3 regions of the Paenibacillus sp. FSL H7-0735 genome follow, and region 1 is predicted to be linked to each of the others. Evidence: a T-box and tRNA genes for the amino acid it is inferred to sense, from the RefSeq annotation. Region 1 holds a T-box; the other regions hold tRNA genes.
What was found. A T-box is a leader RNA that pairs with one kind of tRNA and senses whether it is charged. The one in region 1 lies ahead of NSS82_RS31280 (glutamine--tRNA ligase/YqeY domain fusion protein), so its partner is inferred to be a tRNA-Gln.
Positions count from the first base shown of each region.

Region 2: it encodes a tRNA-Gln, which carries the amino acid that the T-box ahead of NSS82_RS31280 (glutamine--tRNA ligase/YqeY domain fusion protein) is inferred to sense. The anticodon was not compared.
Region 3: it encodes a tRNA-Gln, which carries the amino acid that the T-box ahead of NSS82_RS31280 (glutamine--tRNA ligase/YqeY domain fusion protein) is inferred to sense. The anticodon was not compared.

Region 1 covers NZ_JBBOZH010000002.1:831,884-838,855, reverse strand. The annotation lists gene NSS82_RS31290 (copper amine oxidase N-terminal domain-containing protein) at 1-135, shown strand, start outside; gene NSS82_RS31285 (SAM-dependent methyltransferase) at 191-1,747, shown strand; T-box leader at 1,793-2,053, shown strand; gene NSS82_RS31280 (glutamine--tRNA ligase/YqeY domain fusion protein) at 2,135-3,814, shown strand; gene NSS82_RS31275 (Nramp family divalent metal transporter) at 4,022-5,314, shown strand; gene NSS82_RS31270 (N-acetylmuramoyl-L-alanine amidase) at 5,411-6,559, opposite strand; gene NSS82_RS31265 (TIR domain-containing protein) at 6,709-6,972, shown strand, end outside.
Region 2 covers NZ_JBBOZH010000001.1:999,120-1,006,091, reverse strand. The annotation lists gene NSS82_RS04425 (GreA/GreB family elongation factor) at 27-482, shown strand; tRNA gene NSS82_RS04420 (tRNA-Gly) at 622-692, opposite strand; tRNA gene NSS82_RS04415 (tRNA-Pro) at 705-778, opposite strand; tRNA gene NSS82_RS04410 (tRNA-Arg) at 811-887, opposite strand; tRNA gene NSS82_RS04405 (tRNA-Gly) at 898-972, opposite strand; tRNA gene NSS82_RS04400 (tRNA-Leu) at 980-1,064, opposite strand; tRNA gene NSS82_RS04395 (tRNA-Lys) at 1,080-1,155, opposite strand; tRNA gene NSS82_RS04390 (tRNA-Gln) at 1,163-1,237, opposite strand; tRNA gene NSS82_RS04385 (tRNA-Asp) at 1,254-1,331, opposite strand; tRNA gene NSS82_RS04380 (tRNA-Met) at 1,357-1,433, opposite strand; tRNA gene NSS82_RS04375 (tRNA-Met) at 1,505-1,581, opposite strand; tRNA gene NSS82_RS04370 (tRNA-Val) at 1,597-1,672, opposite strand; tRNA gene NSS82_RS04365 (tRNA-Glu) at 1,679-1,750, opposite strand; tRNA gene NSS82_RS04360 (tRNA-Ser) at 1,767-1,859, opposite strand; tRNA gene NSS82_RS04355 (tRNA-Asn) at 1,865-1,940, opposite strand; tRNA gene NSS82_RS04350 (tRNA-Ile) at 1,944-2,020, opposite strand; rRNA gene rrf (5S ribosomal RNA) at 2,078-2,194, opposite strand; rRNA gene NSS82_RS04340 (23S ribosomal RNA) at 2,269-5,195, opposite strand; rRNA gene NSS82_RS04335 (16S ribosomal RNA) at 5,458-6,972, opposite strand, start outside.
Region 3 covers NZ_JBBOZH010000002.1:710,221-717,192, reverse strand. The annotation lists rRNA gene NSS82_RS30770 (23S ribosomal RNA) at 1-1,044, shown strand, start outside; tRNA gene NSS82_RS30765 (tRNA-Asn) at 1,106-1,181, shown strand; tRNA gene NSS82_RS30760 (tRNA-Ser) at 1,185-1,277, shown strand; tRNA gene NSS82_RS30755 (tRNA-Glu) at 1,296-1,370, shown strand; tRNA gene NSS82_RS30750 (tRNA-Val) at 1,426-1,501, shown strand; tRNA gene NSS82_RS30745 (tRNA-Met) at 1,518-1,594, shown strand; tRNA gene NSS82_RS30740 (tRNA-Asp) at 1,620-1,697, shown strand; tRNA gene NSS82_RS30735 (tRNA-Phe) at 1,708-1,783, shown strand; tRNA gene NSS82_RS30730 (tRNA-Thr) at 1,812-1,887, shown strand; tRNA gene NSS82_RS30725 (tRNA-Tyr) at 1,893-1,978, shown strand; tRNA gene NSS82_RS30720 (tRNA-Trp) at 1,985-2,058, shown strand; tRNA gene NSS82_RS30715 (tRNA-His) at 2,082-2,157, shown strand; tRNA gene NSS82_RS30710 (tRNA-His) at 2,201-2,276, shown strand; tRNA gene NSS82_RS30705 (tRNA-Gln) at 2,296-2,370, shown strand; tRNA gene NSS82_RS30700 (tRNA-Gly) at 2,377-2,451, shown strand; tRNA gene NSS82_RS30695 (tRNA-Cys) at 2,462-2,535, shown strand; tRNA gene NSS82_RS30690 (tRNA-Leu) at 2,550-2,628, shown strand; gene NSS82_RS30685 (AraC family transcriptional regulator) at 2,766-3,521, opposite strand; gene NSS82_RS30680 (BMP family ABC transporter substrate-binding protein) at 3,851-4,990, shown strand; gene NSS82_RS30675 (ABC transporter ATP-binding protein) at 5,108-6,670, shown strand; gene NSS82_RS30670 (ABC transporter permease) at 6,663-6,972, shown strand, end outside.

The DNA.
Region 1 (6,972 bases):
GGAAATTCTTTTTATCAAACGTTGAAAGGACCTGATTCGTTAACCTCTAAGGCGGCATTATTATCATTTTCCGTTTCCATTCCAACAGAGGCTGAATACGTCATTTTCAGGTCACGCACATTTAGAGCGCAATAAGGCAATTGCTATAGATTATTCAAACAAGCTAGACAGAGAGCGGGTAAAGAAACAGATGACAGGTAACAAAGAACAGCAATATCGCTTCAGCGAAGCACCGATTTGGGAATTGCAACGAACATATTATGAAGAGCAGGGATTAAAGGCTTGGAATAATGATCAGGTCCCGCAGTACATCACGAGTAACCCTATGATTGCGACAGCATACGCAGAGATGATCTTTGGATTCCTGCAAGACCGGGCTGGACAAGGGCATCTCTCAGAGACCGTTACGATTCTAGAACTTGGAGCTGGAGCAGGCCGGTTAGCCTTCCATGTGCTTAAAAAGCTATGTGAAATCGTAGACTACGCAGATATTCCTCTACCTCCTTTTCGTTATGTGATGAGCGATTTGCCTTCCAAAAATATATCCAGCTGGCAGCAGCACCCGAGCCTACTTCCTTACGTGAAGCAGGGTATTTTGGACTTCGCACGTTTTGATGCTGTGCAGGATGTAGAACTACATTTAGTACACGCTAAGCTCAGCATTCGGCCTGGTGATTTACAGCAGCCATTGGTGATTGTGGCAAATTATTTTTTTGACAGCATTCCGCAAGAATTAATTTATGTGGATGAAGGAAAAATATATGAATGTGAGGTTTCGATCCAGTATTCTGCGGAAGTTGATCCGGATAACCCCTCCGATGCGCTCGGCAAAATCATCCCGCAGTACCATTATCGGCGTGCGGCTAGTTATGAAGAGGAGACTTATCCCTATCATGACGTTATAGCGCTTTATCAGCAGAAGCTGGAGGATTCACATATACTCTTTCCGGTGGTGGGGCTCACTTGTCTGGAGCGGCTTGCGCGGCTCTCTACAGAGGGATTCGTGCTGCTTACAGCGGATAAGGGAGACCATCGCTTAGAGAACTGGGAATTTGCAGAACCTCCATTGCTGATTCATCACGGAAGCTTCTCTTTGACTGCGAATTATCATGCGATAGAACATGTGCTGAAACAAAAAGGGGCGCATTCAATATTCACCAGTCATCACTATAAAAACCTAAACATCGGCTGTATTCTTATGCTTCCAACTCCGTTGAGCTATACAAATACTCGGCTGGGTTACAAGCGGTTTATAGAACGTTTTGGTCCCGATGATTTCTTTAGTATGAAGGAATGGATGGATCAGCAATTAGATACGATGGGGCTGCAGCAAATTTTGGCCTTTTGGCGTTTGGGTGGGTATGATGCTGAATGGTTTATCCATAGTGCTGAACAGATTTCGGAGCTACTGCCCAGTGCCAGTGATGAAGAAATGCTGGATTTACAGCGAGGAATACAGTTGATGTGGACTGGCTATTATCCGATGGAACAGAGTTATGACCTGTCGCTAGATGCGGGGTTACTGCTGTATGAAATGGATAAATTCGCGGAAGCATTGGTTTACTTAGAACGCTCTATGCATGCCAATACGGAAGAACCATTAGCATCAGTGCTTTATAGCATGGCAATTTGTAACTACGAGCTAGGAGCTGAAGCTGCTGCATTGGAATACGCGCGTAGAGCTTTGGCTGCAGAGCCTGACAATGAAGTAGTATTGGAGCTTCTCACGGCGCTGAGCGAGGAATAAGCACATTTACATAGGGTTATCTTTTTGGTATCCTATACAAAATAATCAAACGCGATGACGAGAAGAGTACATGAAATCATTCCTTCACAGAGAGCCCTGGATGATGAGAACAGGGTAAGGGGGATTTTATCGAAACAAGCCTCTGAGCGGCATATCGGAACCGGACTAAGGGGATGGTATGACGGGAGCTCCTGTTATAGAGCTAGAGTATAAGCACTGCGTAAGATGTTTTGCCGTACTTGATGAGATTAATATGGTGACATATTAATGAACCTGGGGTGGTACCGCGAGAATTTCGTCCCCAAGACCATAAGTCTTGGAGGTGAGGTTCTTTTTATTTTGCAGATTAAGCAGGCGGATATCACTTATAAACAGGAGGTAACACCAATGAACGAGGAACCGGAAGTATTAGCAGAGAGCTACATCGACAGATTGATTCAAGAAGAGCTGGGAGCAGGGACTTACAGTAGAGATATTTGCACGAGATTTCCACCTGAGCCTAACGGGTATCTGCATATTGGCAGTGCGTATGCTATTCACACGAACTATACGACTGCGAAAAAGTATGGCGGGAAGTTCCATTTGCGCTTTGATGACACCAATCCTTTAAAAGAGGATCTGGAGTATGTAAATGCCATCATCGAAGATATTCAATGGATGGGCTATCCACCGGACCATATTTTTTATGGATCAGATTATTCTGAGAAAATATACAATAGCGCAGTTACGTTAATCCGAAAAGGAAAGGCTTATGTCTGTGATTTATCACCTGAAGAGGTGACGGCTTATAGAGGGACACTTACGGAGCCGGGAAAAAACAGCCCATTCCGGGAGCGTTCTGTTGAAGAGAATTTGCGGTTATTTACGGAGATGAAAGATGGAGTTTATCCGACGGGAGCCAGAGTGTTGCGGGCTAAAATAGATATGAGCTCACCTAATATCAACTTACGTGATCCGGTGATTTACAGAATCATTCATGCGGAGCATTATAGAACGGGTAACGAATGGTGTATCTATCCGATGTATGATTTTGCCCATCCTATACAAGATGCTATCGAAGGGATTACGTATTCCTTATGCTCGATTGAATTTAAGGATCATCGGCCGCTCTATGAGTGGGTACTGAATGAGCTGGATACCCCTGAGGCTCCCAAGCAAAGAGAGTTTGGACGGGTGAACATCACCGGAGTTGTGACGAGTAAACGGTATATCAGGCAACTGGTTACAGGCCATTATGTGGACGGTTGGGATGACCCAAGACTTCCTACGCTTCGCGGTTTACGCAGAAGAGGTTTTACACCGGAGAGTATCCGGAATTTTGTGAAGGAAATTGGATTTGTCAGAAATAGCACCATTGTGGATATTGCCATGTTAGAGCATGCGCTTAGACAAGATTTGAAGGCAAAGGTTCCAAGTGTGATGGCTGTTCTTAAGCCTTTAAAAGTGGTCATTACTAATTATCCTGAGGATCATAATGAAGGGCTGACGATTGAGAATAACAGTGAAGATAAGTCACTTGGGGAAAGAGAGGTTCCTTTTTCACGAACCCTTTATATTGAACAAGAAGATTTCATGGAGGAGCCGCCAAAAGGTTATCACAGGCTGACTATGGGGAACGAGGTAAGGCTAAAGGGTGCTTATTTCATTAAATGCAACGAAGTAATCAAGGACGAAGTTACCGGAGAAATCCTAGAGCTTCGCTGCACCTATGATCCGAGAACGAAGAGCGGAAGCGGGTTTAATGAACGGAAGGTTAAGGCAACCATTCACTGGGTATCGGCAGATCATGCTATCAAAGCTGATGTTCATCTATATGAGCGGCTGCTGAAAGATAACGACGGTCCTAAAGAAGACGGTGAGCGCTGGGACGCGTATCTTAATCCGGATTCCTTGACGATCCTGAAGGATTGTTTGCTGGAGCCATCGATGGGCAACGCAACGCCAGAAGATAAATTTCAATTGATCCGGCATGGATTTTTCTGTGTGGATACGAAGTACACCACGGCAGATAAGCTGGTGCTGAATCGGATAGTACCGCTGAAGGACACATGGAAGAAAAATTCATAAGCAGCTTAAGCTAGGCGAAGATCGGGTAATTTCTGATCATCGTCTTGCTTTTTTTTGTTATTGGTCATAAGTATTATAAGCAAATGAAAATTCCATATGAAACATATTTACATTTTTCAGAAATAAGCATATACTTTAAATATAAGTTGCACAGGGGAAACTTTCGTGTATATAGACAACTTTTTCAGGGCAAGAGGAGGAATTGAAATGCTCGAACAAACTTTAGTAGAACAACCACATATAAAACAACATAAGAACTCTGTTTCAGCACAAGCCGTACTTAACGGGGAGATCAAAGGGATTAAACGATTACTTCCTTTCCTAGGCCCAGCTTTTATCGCTGCAGTTGCTTATCTGGATCCGGGTAATTTTGCCACCAATATTACGGCAGGCTCCAAATATGGATATCTTTTATTGTGGGTGATCGTAGCCTCGAATCTAATGGCTGTATTAATCCAAGCGTTATCCGCCAAGCTGGGGATTGCGACAGGCAAGAACTTGCCTGAGATCGCTCATGATCGTTTTCCGAAGAGTGTATCTATCTTCTTATGGATTCAAAGTGAACTGGTGATTATAGCTACGGATCTGGCAGAGTTTATCGGGGCGGCATTAGGATTATATCTCTTATTTGATATTCCCATGCTGCCAGCAGCACTGATTACTGCGGTGGGTTCATTTGCTATCTTAGAGCTGCAACGCCGGGGATACCGCTCCCTTGAGGCAGGGATTGCCGCAATGATCCTTATAGTCGTATTAGCCTTCGCTTTTCAAGTTATTGTAGCTAAACCGGATATGGGAGCAGTTGCCGTAGGCATGTTTACACCTAAGTTTGAAGGGGTGGACAGCATCCTTTTGGCCGCAGGAATTCTAGGTGCAACCGTGATGCCACATGCGATTTACCTGCATTCATCACTTACACAGAACCGTATCGTCGGGGTGAATGAATCGGAGAAAAAACAGATTTTCAAATTGGAATTTATAGATATTATTATTGCGATGATTATCGCAGGTGCAGTAAATATGGCTATGGTTATTGTCTCTGCGGCATTGTTTTTCAAAAATGGTCTCGTGGTTGAGGATCTGGATGTCGCGTTTCAGCAATTTGGTCACTTAGCTGGGCCAGTAACGGCGATCTCGTTTGGGCTGGGACTACTCATTGCGGGACTGTCGAGTTCCTCCGTAGGGACTATGGCTGGCGATGTGGTTATGCAAGGCTTCATCAACAAAAGAATTAACCTGTACTTGCGCCGTGCGATTACCATCATTCCCCCACTAGCGATCATTGGTTTTGGTGTGAATCCAACGAAGGCACTCGTAATAAGTCAAGTGATTTTGTCCTTTGGGATTGCGTTCGCGTTGATTCCACTGGTTGTGTTTACAAGCAACCGCCAGATTATGGGCGGGTTAGTGAACCGCAAAATGACAGCCACTCTGGGCTGGATTATCTCCGGTCTGGTTGTATCGTTGAACTTGTTCTTGGTCTATCAAATGCTCGTATAAGGAAGCAGTCAAAAGAGCCCGACCCACAAATCTCCTCAGATCATACCTGAGAGATACATGGGTCGGGCTTTTTTTTTGGAGGGTTGTTCCAGCCAGTTATTTAAAATAATCTGCTACGCCTTCGGCGATGGCTTTAGCCGCTTTTTTCTGATAGGAGGTCTTGCGGACAATGGACTCGTCTATAGGATTGGTAAGGAATCCAAGCTCGACCAAGGTAGCTGGAATCCGATTCTCCCTTAGGATGTGATAATCGCCAAAGGACAACCCGTTGCTCTTCAGACCGATGCCTTGCCCCAGCCGGGTTTCAATCGCCCGCGCGAGCTTCAAATCATCCGCTTCTGAATAAAAGAAGGTCAACGTTCCGGACACATTTTTAGGTGAAGAATTATAATGAACGCTTACAAAAGCATCAGCACGCAGGGCTTGGCTCATCTGAACACGACGTGCTAACGTGGGCTTTTGATCGTCTCGGGTGCGAGTCATCTCTACCCGTGCTCCTTTAGCAACAAGAGCATCCCGGACATAAAGTGCAGTGTGCAGATTCAAATCCTTTTCCATGGTGTTATATGTAGTGCCGAGCATGCCCGGATCACTGCCGCCATGACCAGGATCGATGACGATTAGCTTTCCTCGTAGTCCGCCTTTATGCTGGACGGTGCTTATGCTGCTTGTACTGCTTGGTGTGCTTCCGCTTCGGATATATTGCTCTGCCACCCAACCAGTTTCACCGCTGGCTGTGCGAATTCGAGCCCAGCCGTTCTGATGAAGAAGGAGAGTGACTGTATCCTTGGCTTTTAAAGAACCGAGCACCTTATATTGTGTTCCTGGGCCACTTCGGATGCGTAGAGAATCAGCCGTGACTGTAGCCTTTGAAGTTCTACTAGAAGCATTGGCTGATGTTGACGAGGCAGTATTGGTTTTAGTAGCAATAGACGTTCCAGAAGCGCTGGATTGCAGGGAGTTGCTGTTCACCTTTTTTAGGTAATAACCCGCTACCCAGCCAGAGGTGCTCCCCGCCTTAACCTTTAACCATCCGTGCTGCTCATCAGTCACAGTAACCCGAGCCCCATTCTTAATTGATCCTACAACAGTTGCATTCTTAGCCGGTTCATCGCGTACATTTAAAGAACTCGCATATACCTGTGCGGTATAACTTCCCGCTGCTGTCTTTGCTTCAGCAGACTGTGGCGCTGCTATACCCAAAAGGCAAGCTGTGAGCAGGGTGACACCTATCATTTTGTTCATAGTATCCTCGCTTTTTGAGAGTAGTCGTAATTCCTTACCCAATTTACGAGGTTTAGAATAATATTTTTTGAGAATAAGGCCTCTTTTCTGGTGGTCAAAAGACTTGTATAATTATTACATATCGGGAAAGAGGATGAAGGAGCATTGCCGTGACTAAACCAAAGCTATTCATTGGATCTTCCAGGGAGTCTATACGTTATGCAAGAGCGATTCATGAGCAGCTGAAGAGGGATGCTGAAGTGCATCCTTGGTATGCCAACGCTTTTCGTGCGAATGAATACACCATGGAGGCGTTGGAGAGAAATTTGGATGAGAGCGATTTTGCCGTATTTGTGTTCTCGCCAGATGATGTCGCCAAAATCCGTGGTAAATATTATTATGTGACCCGCGATAATACGGGGTTTGAAATGGGT
Region 2 (6,972 bases), on a different contig from region 1:
GCTACTTAGAGGGGGTGAAATCTACTATGAACCATAGTCTTATCTATGAAGGCTCACGGACACAGCTGCTTCAGCAGCTTATCTATTTTGATGAAGAAAAAATCGCATTTCTAAATCAATACTTTCCGGTACGAAGCAAGGATAGAAGCAATGCTGAAACGCTGTTGTCCCGTTATTGCTCTGAGCTGGAACAATTACTAACTGAGTTTAATGGTGAAGATTTAAATTCTCAGGTCTTTATCGGAAGCCAGTTGCAGCTTCGTTACTTGGACGATAATACTACAGATATCTATACCATCGTATTTCCTAACCAAGCAGAACCTAATGATAACAAGATTTCTATGTTGTCACCTATAGGCATGCAGTTGCTGCTGGCTGAGCTCGGCAGTACTTGTCAGCTAGCGATTCCTTCAGGTCAACTAGAGGTGAAGATCGAAAGTATTAAGTTCGTGAATAATGGTGAGGTAGGCGTTCTTATATAAGGACGATCCCTTATAAACCCACTACAGCAGCGTCCCTTTCCTATATTAAGGAGGGGGGCGTTTCTATTATTTAAGTCTCCGTAAGATATGTCCAATCAAAAAAACACCCGCCTAATACCGGCAGGTGTTTCTCATTATAAGCGGGTGATGGGAATCGAACCCACGCTATCAGCTTGGAAGGCTGAAGTTCTACCATTGAACTACACCCGCAAAGGTATAAAATCGGGATGACACGATTTGAACATGCGACCCCCTGGTCCCAAACCAGGTGCTCTACCAAGCTGAGCTACATCCCGTTAACAATACTATAACTGCTTAGTAATAAAAATGGCGCGCCCTGAGAGATTCGAACTCCCGGCCTTTTGATTCGTAGTCAAACGCTCTATCCAGCTGAGCTAAGGGCGCAAAATCTATATGGAGCGGACGACGGGAATCGAACCCGCGACCCTCGCCTTGGCAAGGCGATGCTCTACCGCTGAGCCACGTCCGCAAAAACATGGTGCGCGTGAAGGGACTCGAACCCCCACGTCGTGAAACGCCAGATCCTAAGTCTGGTGCGTCTGCCAATTCCGCCACACGCGCACACTTTAAAGAAAATGGTGAGCCATGAAGGACTCGAACCTTCGACACCCTGATTAAAAGTCAGGTGCTCTACCAACTGAGCTAATGGCTCTCATAAATGGCTGGGGATATAGGATTTGAACCTATGCATGACGGAGTCAAAGTCCGTTGCCTTACCGCTTGGCTAATCCCCAATAATAATTAACTAAATGGCGGAACCGACGGGATTCGAACCCGCGATCTCCTGCGTGACAGGCAGGCATGTTAGGCCAACTACACCACGGTTCCATAGACATAATGCATAAGTGTAAATTGGTTGCGGGGGCAGGATTTGAACCTGCGGCCTTCGGGTTATGAGCCCGACGAGCTACCGGGCTGCTCCACCCCGCGTCATTAATAAGTATATACTATTCATTTTCACCATACCAGCTTATCCCTAAACATAATGTATAAGAGTAAATTGGTTGCGGGGGCAGGACTTGAACCTGCGACCTTCGGGTTATGAGCCCGACGAGCTACCGGGCTGCTCCACCCCGCGTCAGTGAGAATATTATGGTGGAGGCTGAGGGGATCGAACCCCCGACCCTCTGCTTGTAAGGCAGATGCTCTCCCAGCTGAGCTAAGCCTCCATGATATGACCCGTATGGGATTCGAACCCATGTTACCTCCGTGAAAGGGAGGTGTCTTAACCCCTTGACCAACGGGCCATGCTAATAATTTTTATGGCGGAGAGAGAGGGATTCGAACCCTCGAGACGCTTGTGGCGCCTACACGATTTCCAATCGTGCTCCTTCGGCCAAACTCGGACACCTCTCCATAAATGGCTCCCCGAACAGGACTCGAACCTGTGACAACTCGATTAACAGTCGAGTGCTCTACCAACTGAGCTATCAGGGAATATGGTGGGCCTTAGTGGACTCGAACCACCGACCTCACCCTTATCAGGGGTGCGCTCTAACCAGCTGAGCTAAAGGCCCTTCTAAGACATATTAATATTAAGGGCAAAAAAAATACCACGGGTAATGTGGTTGTCCGCTTGGCGGCGTCCTACTCTCCCAGGACCCTTCGGTCCAAGTACCATCGGCGCTGGAGGGCTTAACGGTCGTGTTCGGGATGGGTACGTGTGGAACCCCTCCGCTATCGCCACCAAACGGGCATTTACAGCGTAAATGCTCAGGCTTAATCGCCTGAAAACTGAATCCGAAACGAATCTGCATTCTAAGTATAGGATAAGCCCTCGACCGATTAGTATTGGTCAGCTCCATGCATTGCTGCACTTCCACCTCCAACCTATCTACCTCGTCGTCTTCAAGGGGTCTTACTAATTGGGAAATCTCATCTTGAGGGGGGCTTCACGCTTAGATGCTTTCAGCGCTTATCCCGTCCGTACGTAGCTACCCAGCCATGCTCCTGGCGGAACAACTGGTGCACCAGCGGTACGTCCATCCCGGTCCTCTCGTACTAAGGACAGCTCCTCTCAAATTTCCTGCGCCCACGACAGATAGGGACCGAACTGTCTCACGACGTTCTGAACCCAGCTCGCGTACCGCTTTAATGGGCGAACAGCCCAACCCTTGGGACCTACTTCAGCCCCAGGATGCGATGAGCCGACATCGAGGTGCCAAACCTCCCCGTCGATGTGGACTCTTGGGGGAGATAAGCCTGTTATCCCCAGGGTAGCTTTTATCCGTTGAGCGATGGCCCTTCCATGCGGTACCACCGGATCACTAAGTCCGACTTTCGTCCCTGCTCGACTTGTAGGTCTCGCAGTCAAGCTCCCTTATGCCTTTGCACTCTGCGAATGATTTCCAACCATTCTGAGGGAACCTTGGAACGCCTCCGTTACTCTTTAGGAGGCGACCGCCCCAGTCAAACTGCCCGCCTGACACGGTCCCCGTACCCGATAAGGGTACTAGGTTAGAACCTAGATACGATCAGGGTGGTATCCCAACGGCGCCTCCACCGAAGCTTGCGCTCCGATTTCTACGGCTCCCACCTATCCTGTACAGATCGTACCCAAATTCAATATCAAGCTGCAGTAAAGCTCCATGGGGTCTTTCCGTCTTGTCGCGGGTAACCTGCATCTTCACAGGTATTAAAATTTCACCGGATCTCTCGTTGAGACAGCGCCCAAGTCGTTACGCCATTCGTGCGGGTCAGAATTTACCTGACAAGGAATTTCGCTACCTTAGGACCGTTATAGTTACGGCCGCCGTTTACTGGGGCTTCGGTTCATAGCTTCGGGTTACCCCTAACCACTCCCCTTAACCTTCCAGCACCGGGCAGGCGTCAGCCCGTATACTTCGCCTTGCGGCTTCGCACAGACCTGTGTTTTTGCTAAACAGTCGCTTGGGCCTTTTCACTGCGGCCCCCTCGTGCTATTCACACTACCGGGGCACCCCTTCTCCCGAAGTTACGGGGTCATTTTGCCGAGTTCCTTAACGAGAGTTCTTCCGCGCGCCTTAGAATTCTCTTCTCGCCTACCTGTGTCGGTTTGCGGTACGGGCACCTTCTCCTGGCTAGAGGCTTTTCTTGGCAGTGTGAGATCATGACCTTCGCTACTATAATTTTCGCTCCCCATCACAGCCTAGCCTTAATGATGTGCGGATTTGCCTACACATCAGCCTCACTGCTTAGACGGACATCCATCAGTCCGCGTCACTACCCTCCTGCGTCACCCCATCGCTCATAGCGGATTACGGTGGTACAGTAATTTCAAACTGTTGTCCTTCGACTACGCCTTTCGGCCTCGCCTTAGGTCCCGACTTACCCTGAGCGGACGAGCCTTCCTCAGGAAACCTTGGGCTTTCGGCGGATCAGATTCTCACTGATCTTTTCGTTACTCATACCGGCATTCTCACTTGTGTAGTGTCCAGCGCTCTTTTCAGTACACCTTCAACCCCTACACAACGCTCCCCTACCCCAGATACATACGTATCTAGCCATAGCTTCGGTGGTGTGTTTAGCCCCGTTACATTTTCGGCGCAGAGTCACTCGACCAGTGAGCTATTACGCACTCTTTCAATGGTGGCTGCTTCTAAGCCAACATCCTGGTTGTCTGTGCAACTCCACATCCTTTCCCACTTAACACACACTTGGGGACCTTAGCTGATGGTCTGGGCTGTTTCCCTTTTGACAATGGATCTTAGCACTCACTGTCTGACTCCCGGCAATAAGTATATGGCATTCGGAGTTTGACTGAGCTTGGTAATCCTTGCGGACCCCGCACCCAATCAGTGCTCTACCTCCACTACTCTTATACCGAGGCTAGCCCTAAAGCTATTTCGGGGAGAACCAGCTATCTCCGAGTTCGATTGGAATTTCTCCGCTACCCCCACCTCATCCCCGCACTTTTCAACGTACGTGGGTTCGGGCCTCCAGTGCGTGTTACCGCACCTTCACCCTGGACAGGGGTAGATCACACGGTTTCGGGTCTACGTCCACATACTAAGTCGCCCTATTCAGACTCGCTTTCGCTGCGGCTCCACCTTCTCGGCTTAACCTTGCATGTTAAACGTAACTCGCCGGTTCATTCTACAAAAGGCACGCCATCACCCATAGATCGGGCTCTGACTTTTTGTAAGCACACGGTTTCAGGTTCTATTTCACTCCCCTTCCGGGGTGCTTTTCACCTTTCCCTCACGGTACTGTTTCACTATCGGTCGCCAGGTAGTATTTAGCCTTAGCAGATGGTCCTGCTGGATTCATACGGGGTTTCACGTGCCCCGCACTACTCGGGATCCGTCTCGGAGAGAACACAGTTTAGGTTACAGGGCTTTTACCTCTATCGCGGGCCTTTCCAGACCTCTTCACCTACCATATTCCTTTGTAACTCCATGTGAGACGTCCCACAACCCCTAAGAGCAAGCTCTTAGGTTTAGGCTGTTCCGCGTTCGCTCGCCGCTACTGACGGAATCACTATTGTTTTCTCTTCCTCAGGGTACTTAGATGTTTCAGTTCCCCTGGTCTGCCTCTACACACCCTATGTATTCAGGTATGAGTAACTGCGAATTACCACAGCTGGGTTTCCCCATTCGGACACCCCCGGATCAAAGCTTGCTTACAGCTCCCCGAGGCAGTTTCGTTGTTCGCCACGTCCTTCGTCGGCTCCTGGCGCCTAGGCATCCTCCGTGTGCTCTTATTAGCTTAACCTTGATTTTTCCGCAGGAAAATATCATACGATGACATTCTCTTTGGAATCATCTCACTAATAACATTTACTTGTTTGCACAAGTTGCTAAAAGATGTTCTAAAACGCAAATTCGTTTCGGTATCCAGTTTTCAAGGATCAAGTCTTACTTGAGAGCTTAAACTCTCAAAACTGAGCAACGAGTGAGTAACAGGCCTAAACCTGAGTTTTGGAAGTTAAACTTCCGATTTGAATGTTCTCATTGCAGAGAACGATTCTCCATAGAAAGGAGGTGATCCAGCCGCACCTTCCGATACGGCTACCTTGTTACGACTTCACCCCAATCATCTACCCCACCTTCGGCGGCTGGCTCCCTTGCGGGTTACCCCACCGACTTCGGGTGTTGTAAACTCTCGTGGTGTGACGGGCGGTGTGTACAAGACCCGGGAACGTATTCACCGCGGCATGCTGATCCGCGATTACTAGCAATTCCGACTTCATGCAGGCGAGTTGCAGCCTGCAATCCGAACTGAGACCGGCTTTGATGGGATTGGCTCCACCTCGCGGCTTCGCTTCCCGTTGTACCGGCCATTGTAGTACGTGTGTAGCCCAGGTCATAAGGGGCATGATGATTTGACGTCATCCCCACCTTCCTCCGGTTTGTCACCGGCAGTCACTCTAGAGTGCCCAGCATTACCTGCTGGCAACTAAAGTTAAGGGTTGCGCTCGTTGCGGGACTTAACCCAACATCTCACGACACGAGCTGACGACAACCATGCACCACCTGTCTCCTCTGTCCCGAAGGCCGCTGCTATCTCTAGCAGATTCAGAGGGATGTCAAGACCTGGTAAGGTTCTTCGCGTTGCTTCGAATTAAACCACATACTCCACTGCTTGTGCGGGTCCCCGTCAATTCCTTTGAGTTTCAGTCTTGCGACCGTACTCCCCAGGCGGAGTGCTTACTGTGTTAACTTCGGCACCAAGGGTATCGAAACCCCTAACACCTAGCACTCATCGTTTACGGCGTGGACTACCAGGGTATCTAATCCTGTTTGCTCCCCACGCTTTCGCGCCTCAGCGTCAGTTACAGCCCAGAAAGTCGCCTTCGCCACTGGTGTTCCTCCACATATCTACGCATTTCACCGCTACACGTGGAATTCCACTTTCCTCTTCTGTACTCAAGCCACCCAGTTTCCAGTGCGACCTCAGGTTGAGCCCAAGGTTTAAACACCAGACTTAAATAGCCGCCTGCGCGCGCTTTACGCCCAATAATTCCGGACAACGCTTGCCCCCTACGTATTACCGCGGCTGCTGGCACGTAGTTAGCCGGGGCTTTCTTCTCAGGTACCGTCACTCCGGTAACAGTTACTCTACCGGACGTTCTTCCCTGGCAACAGAGCTTTACGATCCGAAAACCTTCATCACTCACGCGGCGTTGCTCCGTCAGGCTTTCGCCCATTGCGGAAGATTCCCTACTGCTGCCTCCCGTAGGAGTCTGGGCCGTGTCTCAGTCCCAGTGTGGCCGTTCACCCTCTCAGGTCGGCTACGCATCGTCGCCTTGGTGGGCCGTTACCCCACCAACTAGCTAATGCGCCGCAGGCCCATCCCTCAGTGACAGATTGCTCCGTCTTTCATTCTTCTCTCAGGAGAAAAAAGAAATTATCCGGTATTAGCTACCGTTTCCGGTAGTTATCCCAGTCTGAAGGGCAGGTTGCCTACGTGTTACTCACCCGTCCGCCGCTAAGTCATTTTGAAAGCAAGCTTTCAAAATGACTCCGCTCGACTTGCATGTATTAGGCAC
Region 3 (6,972 bases), 120 kb from region 1:
GTTAAGGGGAGTGGTTAGGGGTAACCCGAAGCTATGAACCGAAGCCCCAGTAAACGGCGGCCGTAACTATAACGGTCCTAAGGTAGCGAAATTCCTTGTCAGGTAAATTCTGACCCGCACGAATGGCGTAACGACTTGGGCGCTGTCTCAACGAGAGATCCGGTGAAATTTTAATACCTGTGAAGATGCAGGTTACCCGCGACAAGACGGAAAGACCCCATGGAGCTTTACTGCAGCTTGATATTGAATTTGGGTACGATCTGTACAGGATAGGTGGGAGCCGTAGAAATCGGAGCGCAAGCTTCGGTGGAGGCGCCGTTGGGATACCACCCTGATCGTATCTAGGTTCTAACCTAGTACCCTAATCGGGTACGGGGACCGTGTCAGGCGGGCAGTTTGACTGGGGCGGTCGCCTCCTAAAGAGTAACGGAGGCGTTCCAAGGTTCCCTCAGAATGGTTGGAAATCATTCGCAGAGTGCAAAGGCATAAGGGAGCTTGACTGCGAGACCTACAAGTCGAGCAGGGACGAAAGTCGGACTTAGTGATCCGGTGGTACCGCATGGAAGGGCCATCGCTCAACGGATAAAAGCTACCCTGGGGATAACAGGCTTATCTCCCCCAAGAGTCCACATCGACGGGGAGGTTTGGCACCTCGATGTCGGCTCATCGCATCCTGGGGCTGAAGTAGGTCCCAAGGGTTGGGCTGTTCGCCCATTAAAGCGGTACGCGAGCTGGGTTCAGAACGTCGTGAGACAGTTCGGTCCCTATCTGTCGTGGGCGCAGGAAATTTGAGAGGAGCTGTCCTTAGTACGAGAGGACCGGGATGGACGTACCGCTGGTGCACCAGTTGTTCCGCCAGGAGCATGGCTGGGTAGCTACGTACGGACGGGATAAGCGCTGAAAGCATCTAAGCGTGAAGCCCCCCTCAAGATGAGATTTCCCAATTAGTAAGACCCCTTGAAGACGACGAGGTAGATAGGTTGGAGGTGGAAGTGCAGCAATGCATGGAGCTGACCAATACTAATCGGTCGAGGGCTTATCCTATACTTAGAATGCAGATTCGTTTCGGATTCAGTTTTCAGGCGATTAAGCCTGGTATGAATATTCCCTGATAGCTCAGTTGGTAGAGCACTCGACTGTTAATCGAGTTGTCACAGGTTCGAGTCCTGTTCGGGGAGCCATATGGAGAGGTGTCCGAGTTTGGCCGAAGGAGCACGATTGGAAATCGTGTAGGCGCCACAAGCGTCTCGAGGGTTCGAATCCCTCTCTCTCCGCCACAAATTTTTAATTAGTATGGCCCGTTGGTCAAGGGGTTAAGACACCTCCCTTTCACGGAGGTAACATGGGTTCGAATCCCATACGGGTCACCAAATTTTCACTTGATTTATCCTAGTGGACTTTGGTACAATAACAATTGTTGTTTATGGAGGCTTAGCTCAGCTGGGAGAGCATCTGCCTTACAAGCAGAGGGTCGGGGGTTCGATCCCCTCAGCCTCCACCATAACATATTTTACTGGCGCGGGGTGGAGCAGCCCGGTAGCTCGTCGGGCTCATAACCCGAAGGCCGCAGGTTCAAATCCTGCCCCCGCAACCAATTAACTTAAGCAATTATATCTTTTGGAACCGTGGTGTAGTTGGCCTAACATGCCTGCCTGTCACGCAGGAGATCGCGGGTTCGAATCCCGTCGGTTCCGCCATTTTCATCATGGCTCGGTAGCTCAGTCGGTAGAGCAGAGGACTGAAAATCCTCGTGTCGGCGGTTCGATTCCGTCCCGAGCCACCATTTATCATCACAAAAGAATGAGTGCCATGCCGGTGTAGCTCAATTGGTAGAGCAACTGACTTGTAATCAGTAGGTTGGGGGTTCAAGTCCTCTCGCCGGCACCATCCTTGGAGGATTAGCGAAGTGGCCAAACGCATCAGACTGTAAATCTGCTCACGTAAGTGTTCGGTGGTTCGAATCCATCATCCTCCACCAGTTTTTAGGGGCATAGTTTAAAGGTAGAACAACGGTCTCCAAAACCGTTGGTGTGGGTTCAATTCCTGCTGCCCCTGCCAAGTTCTTTCTAAAGTTTAATATGGCGGCCGTGGCGAAGGGGTTAACGCACCGGATTGTGGTTCCGGCATTCGTGGGTTCGAGACCCATCGGCCGCCCCATTTTCTTTAAAATGAATAATGGCAACAATATCAACTTAATATGGCGACTGTGGCGAAGGGGTTAACGCACCGGATTGTGGTTCCGGCATTCGTGGGTTCGAGACCCATCAGTCGCCCCATTTTACTTTAAAATGTTATTGGGGATTAGCCAAGCGGTAAGGCAACGGACTTTGACTCCGTCACTCATAGGTTCGAATCCTATATCCCCAGCCATTTTATGCGGACGTGGCTCAGCGGTAGAGCATCGCCTTGCCAAGGCGAGGGTCGCGGGTTCGATTCCCGTCGTCCGCTCCAAAATTTACATGGCGCCATAGCCAAGTGGTAAGGCAAAGCTCTGCAAAAGCTTTATCCCCAGTTCAAATCTGGGTGGCGCCTCCATTTAGTTCATATGTGCCGGCGTGGCGGAATGGCAGACGCGCTCGACTCAAAATCGAGTGGGAAACCGTGGAGGTTCGAGTCCTCTCGCCGGTATCTTAAAAAGGTTAGTAAGAATGCTTTTATAAGCAATCTTACTAACCTTTTTTCTTTATGTTCTTAGTTTTACAGGATTAAGCCGTTGAATAGAGGAGTTTCTCTATTTCAACGGCTTTTTTTAATCTGATTAGTGATTAACCTGATTGATTATTAATGCGGAATGCTCGCGGGGTATGACCTATTTCTCGTTTAAACATATTGCAGAATTGGGCATCGTTCACAAAACCTGCAGCAGCAGATACTTCAGAGATTTGCATCTGAGTATGACGTAATAGAGATTTTGCATAATCCAGGCGTTTTAACAGCAAATACCGCAGGGGTGAAGACCCGAACCGTTCTTTAAATAGATGGCGAAAACGATCGTAGCTATATCCGGACATTTCTGATAGTGTTTCGACGGACAATTTATGGCGATAATGCTCATTCATATAATTAAGGACATATTGTACTCGGTCTTCTGTTGGGGATTGATATCCAGAGGCACTAAGAAGCCTCATAAGATGGACGGTAATCTCGCTCATTTGTAGGTTTAGAAGCTCAGAGAATCCGTCTTGCTTGCGTGTAAACTCTGCTTTCATTCGCAGCAGGATTTGAAGAACGGTCTGATCTTTATCATCTTCATATACGCCGAGCAGATTACTCATATTAGGGTGTTCCGAGTGGAAGCCTACAAATAATACATTTGCATCCTCACGGTGGTGCTCGTCATGTTTATGATTGGGTGGCACAAGCGCGAAAGAAGAGGAGCGAAAATGGTAACTTCGGGGGCCAACATTGGTTGTCCCTACCCCCTGTAAATAATAGACTAGTTCGTAGCATTCATGCTGGTGTGGAGGGATATAAGTATTTAGCTCATGTGTGGCACTTACAATATATAGAACACGATCCATGATGATCCTCCAATACTTATGTTTTAGCCGAATCGTACAAAACTATGACCGAAATCATATAATTATTTTTAATAATATTTGTTATGATCGTATCAATAAATCCGAAAGTTCGCAACCTGACTGGCCATCTCGTTCGGAAATAAAGCGGATTATTAATAATAATGGTATTTTTATTGCTATTTTTGAGCCTAAACGTTAAATTTATTACTTTTAATGATACTTTATTTGGAAAAAAGAGAATTTCCATTTGAACCGTGAATTATACAATGGGTGAAGATGGGGATTCTGCCGGATTACTAACCAACTAAAATTAGGGGTGGAATAGAGTAATGAATAAAAAAGTTCTTTCTTTGTTGTTATTAATGGTGATGGTTCTGGTCACAGCATGTGGGAATAACACGTCCAATAACGGTTCTTCTGCGAATACTGGATCAAACGCTGCTGAGGGTGGAGAAACAGGTTCAGGGGATAAACTCAAGGTTGTATTGCTGATTCCGGGGACACTTGGGGATAAATCATTTTTTGATTCCGCTAATAACGGCTTGCAAAAGGTTAAGAATGAACTAGGTGCAGTAACAAAGGTTGTTGAAATGGGCGTTGATAAAACGAAATGGGAGCCTACATTTAACGATATCGCTTCCGAGGATTGGGATGTAATTATTTCTGGCGGTTCTGAAATTACAGAGATGTTTAATGCAACGGCAGAATTGTATCCAGACAAAAAATTCATTAATTATGATACCGACATCGATGAAGCACCAGATAACATGTACAACATGTCTTATGCGACAAATGAAGTATCTTTCTTGGCAGGTGCCGTAGCAGCATTAGCTACACAATCGGATATGCCGAATGCTACCCCTGAGAATGTGATTGGGTTTGTGGGCGGTATGGATATTCCGGGGATTAATGCTTTCTTGGTCGGCTACATTCAAGGTGCTCAGTACGTTGATCCTGATGTAAAAGTGGCTGTGTCGTACGCTGGTGATTTTGTTAACCCGGCAAAAGGTAAGGAGCTGTCTCTAATTCAATATAACTCCGGTGTGGATGTTATTTTTAACGTGGCTGGGGGTACAGGTCTTGGGATCTTTGACGCAGCTAAAGAGAAGAAAAAATATGCAATCGGTGTAGACTCCGATCAGGCAATGTTGATTAACGATACGGATAGTGAAAAAGCAAATCTAATCGTTACTTCATCTATTAAAAAGATTGATACGGCTATTCTAGGTGCAGTGAAGAGATTGCAAGAGGGAACGCTAGAAATGGGCAAACGTGATGTGTTGAGCTTTGTAGATGATGGTGTAGGTATTGCTGAGAATGATATTTATAAAAATGTATTCCCGGCTGATCTTCAGGCCAAGGTTGAAGAAGTGAAGCAAAAGCTGATCAATAAAGAAATTAAAGTGGATAATGCGATGGGGATGGAAACTGCAGAGGTAGAAGCTATTCGTAACGCAGTTAAGCCTTAAGCTTTAAATCTTAAGATCAGCTCTATAGAGATAAACCTACAGTTGGAGATTCTTCTAGTCAGGGGAATTCCAGCTGTATATTTTTGCAGACCTCCAAGTTGAAAGGCGTTGAGACCTATGTACAAAGCTCTGCTGGAAATGCGGGGAATTACCAAGGTATATCCCAATGGCGTCGTTGCAAATAAAGACGTGCATTTTTCTTTACGTGAGGGAGAAATACATGCGATTGCAGGTGAGAACGGTGCTGGTAAATCGACTTTAATGAAAATTATGTTCGGCATGGAAGAGCCAAGTGAAGGCGAGATCTATATCAAGGGTGAAAAAGTGAAGCTGCAATCCGCTCAGGACGCCATTGATAGAGGCATCGGCATGGTCCACCAGCATTTCATGTTGGTACCTTCGTTTACGGTGGCAGAGAATATGGTGCTGGGTATGGAGCCGCGCAGAGGAGTTGGCATTAATTATGCCGAGGCTGTGCGCATGACGGAAGAGACCGCAAGGAAATACAATCTGGCCGTGGATCCTAAAGCAAAAGTAGAGGATCTTACAGTTGGGATGAAGCAAAAGGTTGAGATTCTTAAGGCGCTGCTGCGTGGTGCGAAAATTCTGGTGCTTGATGAGCCGACTGCGGTGTTGACTCCACAGGAAACAGAGGAATTGTTCCGCGAGCTTAAGCAATTAAGGGAACAGGGTCATACGATAGTTTTTATTTCGCACAAATTAAAGGAAGTCAAAGCGATTTGCGACAGAATTACGATTATGCGCAGCGGCCGTAGTGAAGGTGTTTTTCAAACACAGGATGTGACAGAACAGGAAATCTCGCGACTAATGGTCGGCAGAGACGTCGTGCTGAAATATGACAAAGAGATTCTGGCTGTTAGTGAGCCAGTACTAACGGTGCAGGGACTCAGTGTGAATGATGCAGATGGCAAAGCATTATTGTCGGATATCAATTTTGCGGTACGTGGTGGGCAGATCGTTGGGATTGCTGGTGTAGAAGGCAACGGGCAGACACAGCTCATTGAAGCTCTTACAGGTAGCTTGAGAGGTGTCTCAAGTCAGGGCTCTGTACTAGTGAAGGGAAAGGATATCCGTGAATCGGATATTTTGGATATTCGTAAGCTAGGCGTTTCCTATATACCGGAGGATCGGATGCGGCAAGGGATCGCTAGTGAGGCAAGTATAGCTGATAATCTGCTATCTACTCAGTATCGTACAAAAGCAATGAATAAAGGTCTTTTTTTGAATGGCTCACGAATTGCCAAGCTAGCAGTATCCCTTGTAGAGGAATTTAAAGTCCGCTGTTCAGGACCTTCTCAGCCCATAGGAATGTTGTCAGGTGGTAACATGCAGAAGGTAGTCGTAGCTAGAGAGTGTTCGACTGAACCGCAGCTGCTTATTGCAGAACAGCCGACACGGGGTGTGGATATAGGCGCAGCCCAGTTCATACATCAAAAGTTGTTGGAATTACGTTCAGACGATTGCGCGATTTTGCTAGTGTCGGCAGATTTGAATGAGATCTTGGAGATCAGCGATAGTCTGCTAGTAATGTACGAGGGTAAGATTGTTGCCTTTTTCGAGGAGCCCTCTAAGGTTAGTGAGGAAGAATTAGGTCTTTATATGCTGGGGATTCATCGACAGGACGAGGAGCACATCGGGAGGGCCGTAAATCATGTTTAAAGTTAAATATTTTGAGTACATTCGGACATCGGCGGTAATCGTTATTGCACTCGCTATTGCCTTTCTGATCATCTCTTTGGTCAGTAATCAGCCTGTGAAGACGATTGGTATATTCCTATTAGAGCCGTTATCCAGTAAAGGTCATATTGGTAATGTGATTGAGATGGCGATTCCGCTCATGTTCACTGGGTTGGCAGTATCCTTGTTGTTTCGAGCCAATATGTTCAACCTGGGAGCTGAAGGGATTTTCTATTTCTCCGGTGTTGTAACTTCCGTATTGGCTATTCATTTAACGTTGGACG